4 regions of the Niveibacterium microcysteis genome follow, and region 1 is predicted to be linked to each of the others. Evidence: predicted binding sites of a transcription regulator. Region 1 holds the regulator's gene; each other region holds the start of a gene.
The links. The regulator sigma-54, encoded in region 1, starts transcription at its own class of promoters, with help from an activator protein. The targets are predictions, from matches to a motif close to TGGCACGCTTNCTGCTNA.

Region 1 (3,207 bases):
CAAGGAAATCACCCACCTGCCGATCCACAAGCGGGCGCATCTGGGCTTGTCCTACCTGCCGCAGGAAAACTCGGTATTCCGCAAGCTCACGGTGGCCGAGAACATCCTCGCGGTACTTGAACTGCAGAAGCTGCCGAAGGACAAACTCGCCGCGCGGCTCGATGAGCTGCTGGGCGAGTTGGGCATCACGCACTTGCGCGATGCAACCGCGATGTCCCTCTCGGGCGGCGAGCGGCGGCGGGTTGAAATTGCCCGCGCGCTGGCCACCAACCCGCAGGTGATCCTGCTCGACGAACCCTTCGCCGGCGTCGACCCGATCGCGGTGATCGATATCCAGAAGATCATCCGCTTCCTGAAGGATCGCAACATCGGCGTGCTGATCACTGATCACAACGTGCGCGAGACGCTGGGCATCTGCGACCGCGCCTACATCATCACCGAAGGGGTGGTGCTCGCCAGCGGCCGCCCCGACGAAATCGTCCAGAACGACAAGGTTCGCGAGGTTTACCTCGGCGAGCATTTCCGACTCTGATCGCGCAACCCCCACGATGAAGCCCTCGCTCCAGCTCCGCATCTCCCAGCAGCTCGCGCTGACCCCGCAGCTGCAACAGTCGATCAAGCTGCTGCAGCTATCGACACTGGAGCTCAACAGCGAAATCGAGCGCATGCTGCTCGAGAACCCCTTGCTCGAACGCGAAGACGCCGAGTCGGACCCGGAAGCCTGGGGGCAATCCGCCACCACGCCGAGCGGCGACGAACGCACCGACACCGCCAACGATGCGGCGGCCGAAGCGGCCGAGACCTCGCCCGAACCGAGCGAGCCGAGCTTCGACGATGCCGGCAGCTATGACGACGGCCCCACCGAGTGGTCCGGCGAAGGTGGCGGCAGCGGCAATCGCGACGATGACGACGAAACGGATTTCCAGGAATTCCGTGCTGCGCAGACGAGCCTGCGCGACCACCTGGATGAACAAGTTGCCCTGATGCCGCTGTCGGACCGCGATCGCGCGCTGCTGCGCTTCATGATCGAAGCGCTCGACGACGATGGCTATCTGACCCAGCCGCTCGACGAACTGCTGGAGCTGTTGCCGCCCGAGTTTGAAGTTGACGTCGACGAGCTGCAGATCGCCCTCGCGCACCTGCAGAACCTCGATCCGCCGGGCATCGGCGCACGCTCGCCAGGCGAATGCCTGAAGCTGCAATTGCGCCTGCTGCCTGAGAGCGCTGCGCGTGAAGCCGCGATCATCATCGTTGAGCAGCATCTGGAGCTGCTGGCCGCGCGGGATTTCGTGCGACTCAAGCGGCATCTGGGTTGCAGCGACGAAACGCTGCGCGAGGCGCACCAGCTCGTTTGCAGCCTCGATCCGCGCCCCGGTGCGCGGTTTGCCGCAATCGAGACGCGATATGTGATCCCGGATGTGATCGTGCGCAAGGTGCGCGGCCACTGGAGTGCGACACTGAACCCGGACGCGATGCCCAAGCTGCGGATCAACCAGCTCTACGCCGGAATCCTGCAGCAGAACCGCGGCTCGGCCGGATCGCTGGCCGGGCAGTTGCAGGAGGCACGCTGGATGATCAAGAACGTGCAGCAACGGTTTGACACGATCCTGCGGGTATCCCAGGCAATCGTTGACCGCCAGCGGCAGTTCTTCGATTATGGGGACGTGGCAATGCGTCCGCTGACACTGCGCGAAATCGCGGAGCAGCTTGATCTGCATGAGTCGACGATCTCTCGGGTGACCACGCAGAAGTACATGGCCACGCCAAGAGGTATCCTTGAACTGAAGTATTTTTTCGGCAGCCACGTCGCCACGGATTCTGGCGGCGCGTGTTCAGCTACGGCGATTCGTGCGCTGATTCGCCAGCTGGTCGCGGCAGAGGATCGCAAAAAACCGCTATCCGATGCGCGGATTGCCGAGCTTCTCGGCCAGCAGGGGATTGTCGTTGCGCGACGAACCATCGCAAAGTACCGCGAGTCGCTCAACATCCCGCCGGTCAGCCAGCGCAAGATGATCTGAGAGGATAAATCATGAACCTGAACATCACCGGACACCATCTCGAAGTTACCGCCGCGCTCCGCGACTACGTAACATCGAAACTGGATCGCGTGATTCGCCACTTCGATCACGTCACGAGCGTTAACGTGATCCTGTCGGTGGAAAAGCTGAAGCAAAAGGCGGAAGTGACGGTACATGTACGCGGCAAGGACATTTTCGTCGAGAGCATTGACGAAGATTTGTATGCCGCAATCGACGCCATGACGGACAAACTGGACAGGCAGGTTCTCAAGCACAAGGAAAAGTCCTACGATCACGGCCACGAGGCGCACAAGCGCCAATCTGCAGAATCGTAATCACGGTCGCTCTAGTGAATCCCGGCGCGTAAGCTTGCGGAAAGCCCCCGCGCCGAACATGAGCTGACCCCGGATCTGCGCGCCTTCGGGCGCGCAGTGCATTTCTGAACCCCAAGCATGAATCTCATCGCCCCGCTGCTGCCGCCGTCCAATGTGCTCGTCGATCTTGAGGCGAGCAGCAAGAAGCGCGTCTTCGAACAGGCTGGCCTGCTCTTCGAAAACCATCAGGGACTCGCGCGCAGCGCCGTCTACGACGCGCTTTTCACGCGTGAAAAGCTCGGCTCCACCGGCCTTGGACAAGGCATTGCGATTCCGCACGGCCGTATCAAGGGCCTGCGCGACGCCGTCGGTGCCTTCATCCGCCTTGCGCAGCCCGTGCCATTCGAGGCCCCGGACGGCAAGCCGGTGAATCTGATGTTCGTGCTGCTGGTGCCGGAAAGCGCCACCGAGCACCACCTGCGACTGCTATCGGAGCTCGCACAGATGTTCTCCGACCGCAGCTTCCGCGATGCACTGGCGCAGGCCAGTGATGCGTCCGAGGCCCACACCCTGTTCGTGAACTGGAACCCGAATGCGGCGAACTAGCGTCGCCCGGATCTACGAGGACAACCGCGACCGGCTCGGCCTGAGCCATCTCGCCGGCCCGCTCGATGTCGAGGTTCAGGTTCCAAACGAGAAAGTGTGGCCAGCCGAGCTGGTAGGCCACCTCAACATCATCCACCCGAACCGCATTCAGGTGATGGGCGAGGCGGAGCTGGGCTGGATTCGTCGCCAGGCACGCGACAAGGTACAGCATCAGCTGGAAAGCATCCTGCTGGCGCACCCGCCAGCGATGATCGTGGCGGACGGATGTG
Region 2 (3,207 bases), 800 kb from region 1:
CTCATGGATCGCGCGCAGATAGCCAATCTCGGCGAGGTCGGCAGCCTGCCGCCGGGACACCAGGAATTCGGCAAGGATGTTGACCATCAAATCCCAACGCCAGAGCGTGACCGCATCCGCCGTGCCGCGTGTACCGATGGTCACCACCAGATCACCGTGTGCGATCCGGTTCGTATGGCGCCCGAGGCGCCCGACACTCCCATCAAGCCCCGGCTCTGCTTGCCAGGCGACACCCGTCACACCGGGCAACTCCAGCATCCGACTCGCCGCGGCGGCAAGAAAGGCCGTCGCCGAGGGCGCATTGCGCGCTTCTTCCGATACCTCGCCCAGCCATTCCTCAAGCGGCAATGACCCAGCCAATGCGCGGCGCGACAACAGCAGCGCCACGCCGGAATAGCCCCCCCTCGGATTCCAGAGCCAGCCCAACATGAGCAGCACAACGGCGACCGAGCCCACCGACTGAAGCAGCGCTCGCTCGTAAGAAGCGCCCGTCAGAAACATGAAGGCCAGCGCGGTCAGCACGATCACGCCCACCGCCAGCATCGCAGTGGCCGCGGCGGCGAAGTCCGGCAGGGCGCCCGCGCGCTGCCACCGCTTCGTCAGCGCAGCCAGGGCAACCAGAACGACGACCACGTAGCCGCTGTCACGAGCGAGCCGCGCGAGCAGACTTCGCACGTCCGGATCCAGCGGCACGCCGAGCGGCACCACCCAGGCCAGCAGGACGAGTACGAGATAGCCGAAACCGAGCAGATCGGGCAACCGCTCCCGCCGAGCGCTACGGCTGGCCGCCTGCGCAACGACCAGGCCAGCCAACATGCAGAGCCATACCGAGAGACTCACCCAGCCAAGGGCCCACTGGAAAGCGACAAGCCCCGCGAGCAGCAGCACCAGCGGCATCACGTCGAGCCGGCGATTGGCCGACACCATGGGCTGCCAAAGCAGAAACGCACCCAAGTGCGCCGTCAGCAACATGCGGCCGGCCCAGCCGTCGAACCCCGCCACCAGCGCAAGTTGCAGACACGCCAACATCGCGGCCAGCGCGTGGCCTGGCTTGCGCACCGTGTCGCGCCATTGGTCGCCGGCGCTCACTGCCATTTCGACGATGCGTCCAGATTACGTCGCAATAGCGTCGAATTTTCGACACCACACCCCAAACAGCAACGCCTCCCTCGCGACAAACCCACGGTATCACTTGACTGCCGCGCCGCCCGCGGTCGGGCACGGATCCTGCTGATCATCTCGGGCACACAGCCTCCAACGGAAGTCCTTCATGAAACGGCAAGCCGGCTTCACCTTAGTCGAGATCGCAATTGTATTGGTCATCATCGGTCTGCTGCTTGGCGGCGTCCTGAAAGGCCAGGAGCTAATCGAGAGCGCCAAGGTCAAGAACATCGCCCAGGACATTCGGGCGATTTCAGTTGCAGTGCTGACTTACCAGGACAAGTATCGGGCGCTTCCAGGCGACGATACGAAGGCTGGGGGCTCCACTGGTCGATGGGGCGCCGACGCGTGCAGCGTGTCAGGCGCTGGCAACGGCGTTATTGACGGCGATCCGTTTGCCGCGAAAGACTCCGACACCGAGCCGATTTGCGCTTGGGAGCATCTTCGTCGCGCAGGGCTTCTCACCGGCGAAGTCACGGATGGAAACCCCAAACATACTGATCTCGGGGTGTTTGGACTGACCAGTTCCCCTATCAGCAACGGCGCGAACCGTCTGCGCGGCGTGCTCTACATCTGTGCGAACAACGTTCGGGGGCGCCGCGTTATTCCGTTAGACGCACTCATGGATGACGGAGACCCAGCGACTGGATCAATGGTCGCGACGAGCGCGCTGAAAGCAGCCAGCAGCGGTGGCTTTACGTTGACTCCCGTGTCATCAGGTACGGTCGTCGACGGCGATTCCTACATCGTGTGTATGGGTTTTTGATCGCCCTACGCGATTACAACGGGCCGCAATAGCGGCCCGTTGTCATTCACACTCCCTGCAACAACCTTGCCTCCGCCGTCGCAAGAGACTCTGGCGTCCCCAGCAGCACCACCACGTCGCCGGTCTCGAATACCAGATCCGATTCAGGGTTGATCGCACGCACCCCGCGCCGGCGCACCGCGGACACTTTCGCCCCCGCCTCCGGCAAAGCCAACTCGGCGATCGATCGCCCGATACAGCCGGCGCCGTCGGGCAAAGCCACTGAGTGCAGGCGCTCAAGCGTAGCGTCCGGGTCATCCGCGGCATCGGAGCGCCCGTGGAAGTAGCCACGCATCAGCGCGTAGCGCTGCGAGCGGATGTCGCGCACGCGGCGGATCACACGCGACAGCGGCACGCCGGTCAGCGCCATGGTGTGGCTGGCCAGCGTGATGCTGGTCTCAAAGATGTCGGTGACGACCTCGGCAGCCCCCGCAGCCGTCAGCTTCTCAAGCTGTGCTTCTTCAAGCGCACGAACAACCACCGGGATGTCCGGCCGCAACTCACGCACCAGATCCGTAACCCGACACGCAGAGCCCACGTCCGCGTAGGACACCACGATCGCAGCGGCGCGCGCCACGCCCGCCGCAATCAGGGTTTCGCGACGCGCGGCGTCACCATACACAACGGTCTCGCCGGCCGCCGCGGCTTCGCGTACGCGATCGGGGTCCAGATCGAGGGCGACGTAGCCGACGCCTTCCTGCTCGACGAAGCGCGCCAACAGCTGCCCCGTGCGGCCATAGCCGCAGATGATCACATGCCGTTCGGTCGTCATGGATTGCGCAGCCACGCGCGTGAGCTCCATCGATCGCAGCAGCCACTCCGACGCGACGAAACGCATCACCAGTTTATTGCTGGCTTGCACGATGAAGGGCGCAGCCAACAGCGACAGCACCACGGCGGCAACGGCGGCCTGTATCAGCGCATCGCTGCCGAGTTTGTTGGCGGACATCTGCGAAAGCAGCACGAAGCCGAATTCGCCGCCAGCGCACAGCCACAAGCCGCTGCGTACCGCGTTGCCCGGCGTGGCGCCGAAAAGGCGCGCTGCCGCAAACACCACCGCGAATTTCGTCGCCAGAATGCCAACCAGCATGCCCAGCACCAACAGCAGATGCCCGAAGATCACCCTCGCATCGAGGAAGGTGCCGACCGTGACGAGGAAGAGCCCGAGCAGCACGTCGCGGAACGGCTTGATGTCCTCTTCAACGCGATAGCGATACTCGGTCTCAGAGATCAGCATGCCG
Region 3 (3,207 bases), 1.0 Mb from region 1:
ACACGCCTGCGCCGAGCCCGTAGACCGTGTCGTTGGCAATTGCGAGCGCCTCCGCCTCGTCCTTGAAGGTGGTCACGGCCACGACCGGGCCGAAGATCTCCTCCTGGAAGATGCGCATCTTGTTGTGGCCGCGGAACATCGTCGGCTGGATGTAGTAGCCCTCTGCCAGCACGCCGCCAAGTTGTGCCCGTTCGCCGCCGATCAGGCAGCTTGCGCCCTCCTGCTTGCCCAGCGCGAGGTAGCTCTGGATTTTGTCCATCTGCATCTGCGAGGCCTGTGCGCCCATCATCGTCGCGGCATCAAGCGGGTTGCCCTGCTTGATCGCGCGCACGCGGGCCAGCACGCGGTCCATGAATTCGTCGTACATCGATTCGTGGATCAGCGCACGCGACGGGCAGGTGCAGACCTCGCCCTGGTTGAAGGCGAACAGCACGAGGCCCTCGATCGCCTTGTCGAGGAAGTCGTCGTCCTGCGCCGCTACGTCGGCGAAGAAGATGTTGGGCGACTTGCCGCCCAGCTCCAGCGTCGCCGGGATCAGGTTGCCGGCGGCAGCCTGCGCGATCACCTTGCCCGTTGCGGTGCTGCCGGTGAACGCGATCTTCGCGATGCGCTTGCTGGTCGCGAGCGGCATGCCGGCTTCACGGCCGAAGCCGTTGACGATGTTGAGCACGCCGGGCGGCAGCAGGTCGGCGATCAGTTCGACCAGTACCAGGATGCTGATCGGCGTCGATTCTGCGGGCTTCAGGACCACGCAGTTGCCGGCGCCCAGCGCCGGCGCGATCTTCCACGCGGCCATCAGGATCGGGAAGTTCCACGGGATGATCTGGCCGACCACACCCAGCGGCTCATGGAAGTGGTAGGCGATGGTGTTCTCGTCGATTTCGCTGATCGAGCCTTCCTGCGCGCGCAGCACGCCGGCGAAGTAGCGGAAGTGATCGACCGCGAGCGGGATGTCGGCGTTGAGCGTCTCGCGGATCGCCTTGCCGTTGTCCACCGTCTCGGCATAGGCGAGGCGCTCGAGGTTGGCCTCGATGCGCTCGGCGATCTTCAGCAGGATGTTCGAACGCTCGGCCGGCGAGGTGCGCCCCCACTTGTCGGCGGCGGCGTGTGCGGCGTCGAGCGCCAGTTCGATGTCCTCGGCGCCGGATCGTGCTGCCTGGCAGAAGGGCTTGCCGGTGATTGGCGTGATGTTGTCGAAGTATTCGCCACGCACCGGGGGCACCCATTTGCCTCCGATGAAGTTGTCGTAACGCTGCTTGAACTGGACGGGCGCGCCAGCTTGGCCGGGCAGTGCGTAGGTCATGGTCTCCTCCTGTTGTAGGTGTGCGGGCGATTGCTTCGCCTCGTGGCGTACCTGTGCAGTGCCCGTGCCAAGCGTTTGGGCGGCGCAGCTCGATCAGCCGGAAACCCATGCCGGGCGGGCATTGCGCCCCGATTGGCCTTGAGTGCGCGTGGAGGGTTTTGGGTGCCGCGGTGTCCAGTAATGGAACACCGCGTGTTCAAAGACTGGACAGCGGCAGCGGTGCGAGCGACGTCCGTTCGCTTTCAGACAGCATGGAAGTCAGGGGAGCGCGGTGCCGGGTCAAACTATTAGCAATGCTAATGATCTGTCTGCATATTTCAGATTGCTAATTCGATGCTGCTTCGGCCGCTATCCTGTTCTCCGCGGTCCTACAAAGGTGCCGCGAGTGCCCACGCAGTCGATACGTCCGCACACCGATCCGGTGCCGGTCAGCGTTGCCGCCTCTCCTTGCTGCCTCGCGCGGCGGCGGGCGTATCGACGGGCCTCGATAACAAGCAGAGCGATCAGGTGCAGCATGAACACCCACGTCATCTTTCAAGGTTTTCTCGTTACCGCCGGTCTGATCATGGCGATTGGCGCGCAGAACGCGCATGTGCTGAAGATGGGCCTCACGCGGCAGCATGTGCTGCCGACGATTCTCGTGTGCGCGCTGTCCGATGCCTTCCTGATCGGGCTCGGCGTGACCGGCATGGGCAAGGTGATCGAACACTTCCCGGTGGCGGTGGAAGTGGCGACCTGGGGTGGTGCTGCGTTCCTGATGTGGTACGGCCTGCGTTCCTTGCGCTCGGCCTTCAGTGCGCACGCACTGACGCCCGCTGACGCGCCGCCGATGCCGCTGAAGCAGGCGATCGTGCTGGTGCTGGGCTTTACCTACCTCAACCCGCACGCCTATCTCGACACGATCGTGCTGATCGGCTCGATCGGCGGGCGTGAGCATGGGCTGGACCGCGTTGGCTTCTGGCTCGGCTGCATTGCGGCGTCGGTCAGCTGGTTCATGCTGCTCGGCTACGGCGCGCGCTGGCTGGCTCCGTTGTTCGCCAAGCCGGCCTCGTGGCGGGTGCTCGATGCGATGATCGGCGTCGGCATGGGGATCATTGCGATCTCGCTGCTGCGCTGACCTGCCGGGGCGCGACGGCACCCCGGCGTTGGCGTCGCATCAGGCCTGCGTCGAGAGCAGGCTGGCGACCCCGGCACTGTTCTGATCGGTGCCGAAGGTGCCGTAAGCGTGCGCCAGTTGCAGGATCTTCATCATCAACTGCGCCTCGCTGTTGGCCTGCGCGTTCGTATTGCTGGTGTCCGACGTCGTGCCGCTGTCGCTGGCCTGCGTCGATTTGTCGTAGGCCATCGCTTCCTTGAAGCTGACCTTGCCGTCACCGTCGCTGTCCGCATCGTCGAAGTTGTTGACGATCTTGTTCAGCAGGTCGGTGCGCTTGCTGTCCTTGCTGCCGATTTCCTCGATCTGGCTGCTCAGCTGATCCTTCGTGAAACCGGTGTCGTCCTTCGGCGGCGGGGGCGGCATGCCGCCGGCAGCACCAGGCCCGCCTGGGCCGCCCATGCGCGAGCTCATCAACTGCTGGTCGAGCTGCGAAGCGAGGTTCTCGATCGCGCTTGAGAATTCGTCCTTCGTGACCTTTCCGTCGCTGTCGCTGTCGAACTGCTTGAAGACCTCGGCCGCGTCGATATTGCTGCTCTTGCCGCGCGCCTTGTCGACCATGCTGAAGGCGGTCGTGAGGTCGTCTTCCGAGATGTAGCCCTGCTGGCGTGTGTCGATCTTCGAAAACAGCGCACTGGCGAACTGGCTGGCGCCGGATGAAATGCCGCTGATGCTCATGGTGTGCTCCTCCGTGTGGGTTGCCGCGCCTGCGATGGGCGGCCGCTGCCGGGCGGGCAGTTATGACCTGTAC
Region 4 (3,207 bases), 2.4 Mb from region 1:
GCGGCGAGCTCCGGCTATGCGCGGCGTTGATGCGCGGGCGCGTTGGCGAGTTGGCCGCTTTCGAGCATCGCTTGCCAGACTGCTCTTGCGGCGGACGCCACGTCCTCCATCGCGTGCGATCCGTCGGGGCGGATGCCCGCAGCCTCCAGTTTTCCCCACGGCTCGATACCGATACGCGAGCAGAGCATGACCTCGCAGTCAGCGAGCGAGGCCAGGGTTCGGGCGAGGGTGTTGTCCGCCTCGCCGCAGTCCGCCTCGCCACCGCAGTACTGCGCGGCGGCACGCGTGCCAAGGGTGTGCACGCTATCGGCCGTGACCTCAAGAATGCGGAAAGACTTCGCATGGCCGAAGTGCGTGTCGATGATCGCGCCGGTGCTGCTGGCGACGGCCATCCGCACCGGGCGACCGGGCGATACAGTGGCGCGGTGGAGTGCAATGACTTGGGCGCTCGCAGCATGGCGCGCAGCGCGCTTTTCGGCCAGTTCGGCGTTGATGGCCGCCCGCAGTGCGATTCGCCGACCCATGGCGGCGTGCTCGTCGATCTGCATTGCCTCGATCTTTTCCAGCGTGAACTCTGCGCCACGGTCTTCGCCCAGCATGCCGACGGCGTCGGCACGGCATTGCTGGCAGTGGCGCATCATGTTCATGTCGCCGGCACAGTCGTCCTGCAAGGCCTTCAGCTCCTGCGGGGTCGGGCCGCGCTGGCCGGTGAGACCGAAGTGTGTGCCGTGCGCCGGGTCGGAAATCAGCGGCATCACGTTGTGCAGAAACGCGCCTTTGGCGCGCACAACGCGAGAGACTTCCTTGAGATGTTGATCGTTGATGCCCGGAATCATCACCGAGTTCACCTTAACGAGGATGCCGCGTTCGACCAGCATCTCGAGCCCTTTCTGTTGCTGCGAGATGAGAATTTCCGAGGCTTCCCTGCCGGTGACGCGCCGGTGGTTCCAGAAGATCCATGGGTAGATCTGCGCGCCAATTTCCGGGTCGATGCAGTTGATCGTGATCGTGACGTGATCAACGTGATACGCCGCAATCTGGTCGACGTACCGCGGCAGCATCAGGCCGTTGGTGGAGAGGCATAGCTTCAGATCCGGCGCGCGTTCTGACAGTTCGGCGAATGTGGCGAACGTGCGCTCGGGGTTGGCCAGCGCGTCGCCCGGGCCGGCAATTCCCAGCACACTCATCTGCGGGATGGCGGCGGCGACCGCGAGCGTCTTCTTCACTGCCTGTGCCGCAGTCAGAACCTCCGAGACGACGCCTGGGCGGGACTCATTGCTGCAGTCGTACTTCCGGTTGCAGTAGTTGCATTGGATGTTGCAGGCGGGGGCCACCGCCACATGCATGCGCGCGAAGTACTTGTGCGCCTCTTCGGAGTAGCAGGGGTGGTCCTGCACGCGTTGCGCAGTGCTGGCATCCAGTTCGTCGATTTGTTGCGTGCTGGAGCCACAGCGGCCGCTGGCGCAACCGCTGATCGGTGCGGTCGGGTTCGAAGTTGAAGGCGTCGGCATGGGGCGCTCCCGAGGATGTTTGTCCCCGGTTCAGCAATTGCCATGCCGATGCGCGCCTGCACCGCGGCGCCTAGCCGTTGGTGGGGCGGGCGCCGCGTTCTGTCGTTTAGCCTACACAGTGCTATGTACGAAACAGCACAGGCGCGGCAGGCGTCAAGCCTTGCGGCTGAGCAGCAGCCCGCACTCGAGATGATGGGTGTAGGGGAACTGGTCAAACACCGCGGCGGCATCGATGCGATGTGTTGCTTGCAGGGCCTCTACGTTGTCGCGCAGGGTTTGCGGGTTGCACGAGATATAGAGGATGCGGTCGAAGCCGGCCGCCATCTTCAACGTGGTGTCATCGAGCCCGCTGCGCGGCGGATCGACGAACAGCGTACTGAAGTGGTAGCTGTCGAGGTCAATGTCCTTCAGTCGCCGGAAAGGACGCACACGTGCCAGCGCATCGCTCATTTCATCGCTGGAGAGGCGCGCAAAGGCCACGTTCGTTACGCCGTTGGCTTCCAGGTTGTAGGCCGCCGCACGCACCGAGGACTTGCTCACTTCGGTTGCCAGCACTCGCTCGAAGTGAGGCGCCAGCGCGACCGTGAAATTGCCGTTGCCGCAATACAGTTCCAGCAGATCGCCACCCAGGCCTTTGGCCTGCTGACACGCCCAGCCGAGCATTTGGCGGTTCATACCGCCATTCGGTTGGCTAAAGCTGCCCTCGATCTGCTGGTAGCGCAGCGGGCGGCCGTCTACTTCAAATGCCTCCAGCACCCAGTCGCGTTCCAGCACGATCTTCTGTTTGTGGCTGCGCCCGATCAGCATGACCTGCATCTTGGCTGCGAGTTCGCGCGCGGCGGCTTCCCAGGCTTCGTCAAGCCTGCGGTGGTAGATCAGCGTGATCAGCATTTCGCCGCTGAGCGTCGACAGGAAGTTCACCTGGAAGAGCTTGCGCTTGAGCTCCGGCGAGGCGATCACCGCGTCGCGCAAAACCGGCATGGCCTCGCAGATGGCCGCCGACGCGGTCGGGAAGTCTTGCAGCAGCACAGGCTGCTTCGGGTTGTCCGCTTCCCACATCGCGTAGTCCACCCGCTCGCCGTGGTGCCACATGCGGAACTCGGCCCTCATGCGGTAGTGCTGCGGAGCGGATTCAAACACCGCGGGCGCGGGCAGGCCGAAGGCGGCGAAATCGTGTTTGAACTGCTCGACCTTGGGGGCAAGCTGGGTGGCGTAGTGATCGGGGCTGAGGCGGGTCTGAGACATGGCGATGCTTGAAACCGGGGTGGAACGAAGGGCGCAACGATACCGTGTTAAGGCCCGCGGCGGGTAAGCCGTTGCTTGTGCGCTGTCGAGGCACGGCTCGTCGTGTGCAGAGCGCCCCATGTAGATCGAAGCCGAGAGGCGTCCGCCCGCGCTGGGGATACACGTTGGGAAGTGGCGCCTGTTGTTTTGTGTTGCTTGATTGGCTGTCTCGGGCGTTCGCGATGCGGCGGGCGTATGCAACCACGGGGCGGTATTCTGCAATTTGCTTCAGCTTGAAATGCTGCCATCCGTGAACGATTCTTGGAGTCTGCCGGGCGCTGGCTCGGCCAACACGCGGATCAAGGAGGCGTCATGCAAAGAAACCCTGTTGGCTGGTTCGAGATCTATGTGCAGGACATGCCGCGAGCGAAGGGTTTCTACGAAGGCGTGTTCGGCGTCAGCCTGCAAGCGC

Region 2: JY500_RS04460 (prepilin-type N-terminal cleavage/methylation domain-containing protein) is a predicted target of sigma-54. The motif match lies at 1,217-1,234, and genes of this name have one in related genera.
Region 3: adh (aldehyde dehydrogenase) is a predicted target of sigma-54. The motif match lies at 1,356-1,373, and genes of this name have one in related genera.
Region 4: nifB (nitrogenase cofactor biosynthesis protein NifB) is a predicted target of sigma-54. The motif match lies at 1,542-1,559, and genes of this name have one in related genera.

The regions. Positions count from the first base shown of each region.
Region 1 is NZ_CP071060.1:155,324-158,530, reverse strand. Features, by position in the region: gene lptB (LPS export ABC transporter ATP-binding protein) at 1-532, shown strand, start outside; gene JY500_RS00700 (RNA polymerase factor sigma-54) at 549-2,018, shown strand; gene hpf (ribosome hibernation-promoting factor, HPF/YfiA family) at 2,030-2,353, shown strand; gene ptsN (PTS IIA-like nitrogen regulatory protein PtsN) at 2,471-2,938, shown strand; gene hprK (HPr(Ser) kinase/phosphatase) at 2,925-3,207, shown strand, end outside.
Region 2 is NZ_CP071060.1:955,276-958,482, reverse strand. Features, by position in the region: gene JY500_RS04465 (ATP-binding protein) at 1-1,095, opposite strand, end outside; gene JY500_RS04460 (prepilin-type N-terminal cleavage/methylation domain-containing protein) at 1,271-1,927, shown strand; gene JY500_RS04455 (monovalent cation:proton antiporter family protein) at 1,974-3,207, opposite strand, start outside.
Region 3 is NZ_CP071060.1:1,175,621-1,178,827, forward strand. Features, by position in the region: gene adh (aldehyde dehydrogenase) at 1-1,303, opposite strand, end outside; gene JY500_RS05475 (LysE/ArgO family amino acid transporter) at 1,818-2,420, shown strand; gene JY500_RS05480 (EF-hand domain-containing protein) at 2,460-3,134, opposite strand.
Region 4 is NZ_CP071060.1:2,617,792-2,620,998, reverse strand. Features, by position in the region: gene nifB (nitrogenase cofactor biosynthesis protein NifB) at 15-1,511, opposite strand; gene trmA (tRNA (uridine(54)-C5)-methyltransferase TrmA) at 1,665-2,756, opposite strand; gene JY500_RS11875 (VOC family protein) at 3,108-3,207, shown strand, end outside.